Regions from separate parts of the Leucobacter alluvii genome, predicted to be linked through region 2. Evidence: predicted binding sites of a transcription regulator. Region 2 holds the regulator's gene; the other holds the start of a gene.
What was found. Region 2 encodes LexA, which represses DNA repair genes until DNA is damaged. Its sites were predicted from a motif close to TCGAACANNTGTTCGA; they were not measured.
Positions count from the first base shown of each region.

Region 1 (3,869 bases), on a different contig from region 2:
GCGTGCGGTGACAGCCGAGAGCGTCGTGATAAGTTCCCGAAGCGGCAGTTGGGAGAATTCGGCGATGTCGAATCCTTCGAACGTTACAGACAGCGCCTCGGGCTTCAGCCGTTTACCATGACAGACCGGGCAGGTCGCAGCGGTGAGGAACTGCGCGACGCGCCGCTTCATCGATGCGCTCTTTGTGTTCGCGAACGTGTCCAGAATGTACCGACGAGCCCCGACGAACGTGCCCGAGTAGCTCGGCTCCGCACCTGCTTCGATCGCAGCTTTGGACTCGGAGAGGGTGAGCCGGGAGTGGACCGGAACGAACGGGGTCTCATCGGTGTACAGGATCCAGTCCCGGTCCTTTCGCGGCAGGTCCTGCCACGGCACATCGACGTCGTAACCGAGAGCAACCAGTACGTCGCGCAGCTGATGGCCGTGCCACGCGGTCGGCCAGGAAGCGATGGCGCGTTCGCGGATGGTGAGCGATGGGTCCGGGACCATCTGCTGCTCGTTCACCGTGTACACGCGGCCGATGCCGTGGCACTCCGAGCAGGCTCCTTGGACCGTGTTCGCGGAGAAGTCATCCGAATACAACATCGGCTGCCCATCCGGGTAATCCCCGGCTCTCGAGTACAGCATTCGTATCAAGCTCGACAACGTGGTGATGCTGCCCACGGTCGATCGTGCGTTGCCGGCACCGCGCTGCTGCTGCAGCGCAACCGCAGGCGGCATCCCCGTGATCGAGTCGACATCGGGCACTCCCGCCTGATCAATCAGACGGCGGGCGTACGGTGCCACCGACTCTAAATAGCGTCGCTGCGACTCGGCGTACAGCGTCCCGAACGCCAGCGAGGACTTTCCCGATCCAGACACCCCGGTGAACACGACCGTTGCATCGCGCGGCACAGAGAGACTGACATCCTGCAGATTATGTTCGCGGGCCCCGAGAACGCGAACATCGGGCTGCACGGAGACCTCCGTCGGCACAATCGCAGAGGGCTCAACCATGGTTGAAGCTTAGCTGAAGACGAGACGGTGGGATGGCCTTCGGCCGTCGGAAAGGTCTCTCGCACCAACAAGGGAACGGAGTGCGGCTGTAGTGGCAAGGCACCCCCATACCCATCGCCAAAAGCAGCAAGGCAATAGAGACGCTCAGTAGGTGGCCTAAACAAGCCCATAGTGGGATATCCCGCGCTCACTAACCGCATGAGTGAATCGACGAAAAAAGAAGAACTCCCACCGCGAGCAAGACGTCGTTAGTAACCAAGTGCGCGGCTCCTATACCTCAGTAGAAACCGTAAAGGATTCTCTGTCGGTCGGCCTTTAACGGTCCTGACCGCGGTCACACAGACGAAGGATCGTGCGGGAGAGAAGGTCCGCAATCCCGGCAACCTTTCGATGCTGCAGGTACATAAGCGCACCCAGTTACGGCCCGCCGAGCTTCCCTTCCCAGGAGGAAGGATAGCTCGGTTACAGCAGGTCAGGATTGTTTTTGATGAACCGGTCGGCCTCGGCCTCGCTAATTGCGATTAGTCCACGAGGTGTGTAAGCAAGCGAGTTCAAAGCTCGCACCCACGTTTTACTCATTTCAGGTTCTTTACTTCCTGAGAAATGAAACGATACTGCGACGTATGGGGACAACCAGACGGACATACGACCATCGCCTTGATCGTGTGGTTTCTGCCAGCCTAGGAAAAATCCTTCTTGCTTTTTTAGTTTCTGGCCGATAACAAACTGCAAGTGTGGCAGCAACCGGTCTTCAAACTCGTATTCCTTATCACCGAGTATGAACTTTCCCATGGCTAAGAAGGACACATATCTACTTAGGTGAGAGCGAAATGCCCGCATCAATACTTTAGAGAGTCACCACCTCTGACAACGTTCTCGGACGTGAGCCGCAGCTAAGACACGCGAACACCCACTTCACCGTGACTCACTCTAGGAGTGAGGGACCACGCACCCGGTGACTCACCTACGAGGTGAAAATCACGTGGCCCCCCATCTTGAGAGTAAAGCACTCCCCCAACCTTTGGGAATCTGACTTCGTTATCCACCCAGGCTCGTCGACACTCCAAGCTAACGAGTTATCGCTTCGTCGTTGTTGAGTGGCGCACTTTGTGCTTCCCGCGCAGCGGCGACACTGTCTTACGAGGCGATCGTGAGGGCGGCCTTCCTTTGGCCCCCTCGTAGTGCCGGACCTCTTTAATTCTGGCGGCCAGATCGCGCTTCGCCATTGGCGTCGATCTGACGTTCGATTTCCAAACGGAGTTTACGAGCACGGTCCCTGAGCGCCCGATATTCAGATTCCTGACTTGGGATCACGTCAGCCTCTCCCCGAGCCTCCCTAAACCTTTCGTCATCGGCCTCATTCTGCATCACCCCCTCGTACTCCTCGAGAACATGAATAAGAACGGTGTAATCGTCGTCATGCGAGAGGTCGAGCAGCACGGGTTCGAACGCCGACTTGTCGCGATCAGTGGCCATGGTTCGGATACTATCCGCCACCGCCCACGGACTCGACGCGGCATCGTCGCTTCTCTCGACACGCCAGCAGATTGGCGCCCTGTCGGAAGCGCGTCGCATAATAGGCACTCGAACATATGTTCGATGATTGCGGGGCGTCATGCGGGTGGAAGATGTGCGGATTCTAGGCCCCAACGCGCCTGCTGTAGCGATCCCCATCGCGAGCGTTGAAGCTGCGTGTGGTTTCCCCTCCCCCGCGCAGGACTACGAGACGACCGAGATCGATCTGAACGAGCACCTGATGCCGAACCGGGTCTCCACCTTCCTGATTCGCGCGCGCGGCAATAGCATGACGAGTGCCGGGATCTACGACGGGGACGAGCTGATCGTGGACCGCTCGATCCGCCCAGAGGACGGGCACGTCGTCGTCGCCGTCGTTGACGGCGAGATGACCGTGAAGCGCCTCCGCGTGACACGGGTCGGCGTGGTGCTCTCGGCTGAGAACTACCAGCACCCCGACATCGAGGTCGCAGAGCTGTCAGAGCTGCACATCTGGGGTGTCGTTACGAGGAGCCTGCACCGTGTCCTCCGAGCGTAGACGGATGGTCGCGCTCGTGGACTGCGAGTCGTTCTACGCGAGCTGTGAGCGGATCTTCGATCCCACCCTGTACGGCCGCCCCGTCGTGGTCCTCTCGAACAACGACGGCTGCGTCGTGGCGATGTCACGGGAGGCGAAGGCGCTGCGGGTCGAAATGGGCGCCCCATGGTTCAAGATCAAAGAATGGGCGGCCAGCGCCGGCGTCGTCGCCCGCTCGAGCAACTACGAGCTCTACGGCTCCCTATCCGCGCGCGGGATGAACCCTCGCATGTTGCAGTGAATGCAACTGTTCACACTTGCAAACGACGTCTATTCACCAGAGAGGTGCGGATCTGCTCTGACCATAACAGCGAGATCTGGCGGATGCTGAGATCTGAGTTGACAGGGTGATGCACTGTCCCATACTTTGTTGCATCTAATGCAAGATTTTGGGGCTTCTCCAGCGGCGCTTCGGCTGATCACGTCAGCATCGAACGTCGCACTGGCGAACCCGGAAGCGCAGGTTTTCAGCGCGATGATCGATGGTTGGCGGAACCAGCAGCTGTCGCGCGGACTCCGTGAGCAGACGATACGGAACCGGACGGCGACGGTGACGCGGTTCCGTGATTTCGTGGACAAACCGCCATGGAGGTGGACGGTCGCGGATGTGGATGAGTTCACTGCTGAGTCCGGCGGTCGCACTCGGACGCTGTCGACGATGCGCGCCAACCATGGGTCTATCCGTGGGTTCTGTGATTACCTCACGAACCCGTTGTACGACTGGATGGAGATCTGCGATCGCGAGTTTGGGGAGGTCCCCTCGCAGGTGTGTCTGCCGTGG
Region 1 covers NZ_BAAAOP010000003.1:45,178-49,046, reverse strand. The annotation lists gene ABFX18_RS02245 (excinuclease ABC subunit UvrA) at 1-996, opposite strand, end outside; gene ABFX18_RS02240 (DUF7882 family protein) at 1,459-1,803, opposite strand; gene ABFX18_RS02235 (hypothetical protein) at 2,191-2,472, opposite strand; gene ABFX18_RS02230 (LexA family protein) at 2,612-3,049, shown strand; gene ABFX18_RS02225 (Y-family DNA polymerase) at 3,054-3,329, shown strand.
Region 1: ABFX18_RS02230 (LexA family protein) is a predicted target of LexA. The motif match lies at 2,581-2,596, and genes of this name have one in related genera.

Region 2 (3,869 bases):
TTCGTCGTGCAGGTCGACGAATTCCTCTGGCGGCACCCAACGAGCGATCGGGTGATGCCGTGCCGAGGGGCGGAGGTACTGGGTCAGGGTGAGGATCTCGCACCCTGCGGCTCTGAGTTCGGTCATCGTCTCGGAGATCTCCGCACGCGTTTCGCCCATTCCGAGGATGAGGTTCGATTTGGTCACCATTCCCGCATGGTGCGCCCTCGTGATGACCCCCAGTGAGCGTTCGTATCGGAAGCCGGGCCGAATGCGGCGGAAGATGCGGGGCACGGTTTCGAGATTGTGGGCGAACACCTGCGGAGCCGCCTCGAACACCTGCTCGAGATCCTCAGGTCGGCCGCCGAGATCGTCGACGAGCACCTCGACGCCGGCGCCGGGATTCATGGCGCGCACCTGCCGAATGGTCTCAGCGAAGAGCCAAGCGCCGGTGTCGGGCAGGTCATCGCGTGTCACGCCGGTGATGGTGGCGTACCTCAGGCCCATGGTGCGCACCGATTCTGCGACCCGGCGCGGCTCGTCGCGGTCGAGCGGGAGCGGCTTTCCGCTCGTGATCATGCAGAAGTCGCACCTCCGGGTGCAGATCGAACCTCCGATGAGAAACGTTGCTTCGCGATCCTCCCAACACTCGAAGACGTTGGGGCAGCCGGCCTCCTGGCAGACCGTGTGGAGCCCTTCGCCTGCGACCAGGTCGCGCACCTGGCGGTACTCCGGGCCGAGCCGGGCGCGCGTCTTGATCCACTCCGGTTTCCGCTCGATCGGAGTCTCGGCGTTGCGGGCCTCGACGCGGAGGAGCGGTCGGCCCTCCGGCTCGGGGCGGGTGCCGGTCGAAGGCAGGCGACGCGCGCTCATGCGGTGAACTCCGCGATCACATGGGCGAGGTGCACCTGGAGGTCGGGTGCCACGATCTCGGGCGGGATTCTCCGACCGGCGAGTGCGCTCAGCGTGGTCACGCCGGCGTCTGGAATCCCGCATGGCACGATCCGGGAGAACGGCTCGAGGTCGTTGCAGCAGTTGATCGCAATTCCATGGGTGATGATGCCGGCGCGGGCGTGCAAGCCGATCTGTGCGAGCTTCGTCGGCGGATGATCAGGATGGGTCACCCATACTCCCGAGCGGCCTTCCACGCGTGTGCCCGATACGCCGAATGCGGCCACGGTGTCGATGATCGCCGTCTCGAGGGCGCGTACGAAGTCGACGACCCCGGCGCCGGACCGCAGCCGGACGACCGGATAGCACACCAGTTGGCCCGGACCGTGCCAGGTGACTCGTCCGCCCCGGTCGACGGCGACGACGGGACTGCCGTCCGACGGGTACTCATCCGGCTCGGCGCGGCGACCGGCGGTGTACACCGGCGGGTGCTCGAGCAAGAGGACCGTGCCGCGGTCGAGGCCCTGCTCGATGCGGTCGACCGCCTCGGCCTGGAGCTCGAGTCCGCGCTCGTACGGCACGCAATCAGGGTGGAATCCGAGCGCGAGCATCGGCGCTCGAGAATGGGTGGATGGAATCGGCATCGACGCAGTGGCCATGCGATCACTGTAGATGGACTCGGTTCAACAAAGCAACCGCCGCAGCGAGCGAAGGGCTGCGGGTGGGTCCCAGCACTCGCGCGTCGGTGTCCAGCGGTGCTGCGCCGCGGCGACGCCGCGCCCTGCGATCAGACCGAGCGGAAGACCGCGACCACGCGCCCGAGTACTTCCGCGTGATCGCCCAGGATCGGCTCGAACGCGCTGTTGCGAGGCAGGAGCCAGGTGTGCCCGTCTCGGCGGCGGAACACCTTCACCGTTGCCTCTCCATCGAGCATCGCTGCGACGATGTCTCCGTTCTCGGCTTCGCGCTGCTGCCGGATCACCACGAAATCCCCATCGCAGATCGCTGCGTCGATCATCGAATCGCCGACGACGCGCAGCATGAAGAGCTGTCCGTCGCCGACGAGAGCGCGGGGGAGCGGCACGATCTCCTCGACCTGCTGCTCCGCCGTGATCGGCACGCCGGCCGCGATCTGACCGACGAGCGGAACGTACGCCGCCTCTTCGGGGCGCTGCGCGGGTGCGTCGTCGATCGCCGACGAGGTCGAGGCGAGCTCGACCAGGATCTCCAGGGCTCTCGGCCGGTTGGGGTCGCGGCGGATGTAGCCGCCCAGCTCGAGCCTGCTGAGCTGATGCGTGACGCTCGAGAGCGAGGAGAGCCCCACCGCGTCGCCGATCTCTCGCATGCTCGGCGGATACCCCCGGCTTTCCACTGAACGCGCGATGCACTCGAGGATCGCCTGCTGCTTCTCGCTCAGCGGCTTCGTGGATCGGGGCGCGGCTGCGTCGCTCATCGCTGTCCTTTCTGGCCCCAGGGGGCGATGCGGATGGGGCGCGATCCATGAATGTCGGTGGGTGCTGATTCAGTGATCCCGTTGACCGAAACCCTAGCCGCAGCATTCGAAGACCGACAAACATATGTTCGAGTGTCGCGGAAAAGGAGCGAAACGTATCTTCGAAAAGACGCTTGCGGTTTCGATTCATCGAATATATATTCGAAACAGATGTTCGCATGGGCTCCACGCCCGCGTCATCGCAAGACTAAGGAGAAGTCATCATGAGCGCATCTGCTGTTCTGGGCCGGGAATCACGAGAGTCGACCGAAGCTTCGGGCTCGCTCCGCCTGACCCGGCGCGGGCGCATCGTGTTCGGTGGATTCGCCACGGTGCTCGTCGCCGGTCTTCTCGCTCTCATGGCGGCACTCGCGGCTCCGGAGGCGATGGCCGCGGCTGAGGGGCCGAACGGCGAGCAGTTCGATTACGTCGTGGTGCAGCCAGGCAGCTCGCTCTGGTCGCTGGCGACTGATCTCGACCCGACGGCCGACCCTCGCGATGTCATCACTGAGATTGTGCAGTTGAACCAGCTGGACGGTTCATCGCTGCAGGCGGGTGATGCGATCGCCGTTCCGCTGCGGTACTCAGATCATCCGCGCGTGGTGTCGGGCGACGAACTCGGGGCCTGACCGACTGATCGTCGAGGGGCTCACCGGCTTTAGACTGGTCGGGTGACTAGCTTGAGCGACCTCCCTCTTCGTGACAATCTCGTCGGCCAGGAGCCCTACGGCGCCCCGCAAGACGCGGTGCCGGTCAGCCTGAACGTCAACGAGAACACGCATCCCATTCCCGAGCACGTCGCCATCGACATCGTTCAGTCACTCGCTCGAGCGGTAACCGGTGTGAACCGATACCCTGACCGCGAGTTCACGGAGCTTCGGAGCTCCCTCGCGGGGTACCTCGGCCACGGCCTCAGCGTGGAACAGCTGTGGGCGGCGAACGGATCGAACGAAGTGCTGCAGCAGGTGCTGCAGGCATTCGCCGGTCCGGGGCGGTCACTGCTGAGCTTCACGCCGACGTATTCGATGTACCCGCTGCTCGCCTCCGGAACCGATACCGAATGGATCGCTGTCGAGCGTCCCGCAGAATACGCGCTCACGCCGGAGGGCGTCGCCGAAGCGCTGCGCGAGCACCAGCCGGACGTCGCGATCCTCTGCGGTCCGAACAATCCGACGGGCACGTCGCTCGATCGTGAGGTGATCCTCGCCGCTTACGACGCGTTCGACGGCATGCTCGTCGTCGACGAGGCGTATCACGAGTTCGACACCGAGCGTGAGAGCGCGGTGTCACTGCTCCCCGGACGCCACCGGCTCCTCGTATCGCGGACCATGAGCAAAGCGTTCGCGTTCGCGGGCGTGCGTCTCGGATACCTCGCCGCCGACGCGGCAGTGGTCGACGCCCTGCGGCTCGTGCGCCTGCCGTATCACCTGTCAGCGCTCACCCAGGCGGCCGCGACCGCTGCGATTCGTCACGCCGACGCGATGCTCGCCACGGTGGCCGACATCAG
Region 2 covers NZ_BAAAOP010000005.1:112,382-116,250, forward strand. The annotation lists gene lipA (lipoyl synthase) at 1-852, opposite strand, end outside; gene lipB (lipoyl(octanoyl) transferase LipB) at 849-1,529, opposite strand; gene lexA (transcriptional repressor LexA) at 1,658-2,344, opposite strand; gene ABFX18_RS05070 (LysM peptidoglycan-binding domain-containing protein) at 2,587-2,991, shown strand; gene ABFX18_RS05075 (histidinol-phosphate transaminase) at 3,034-3,869, shown strand, end outside.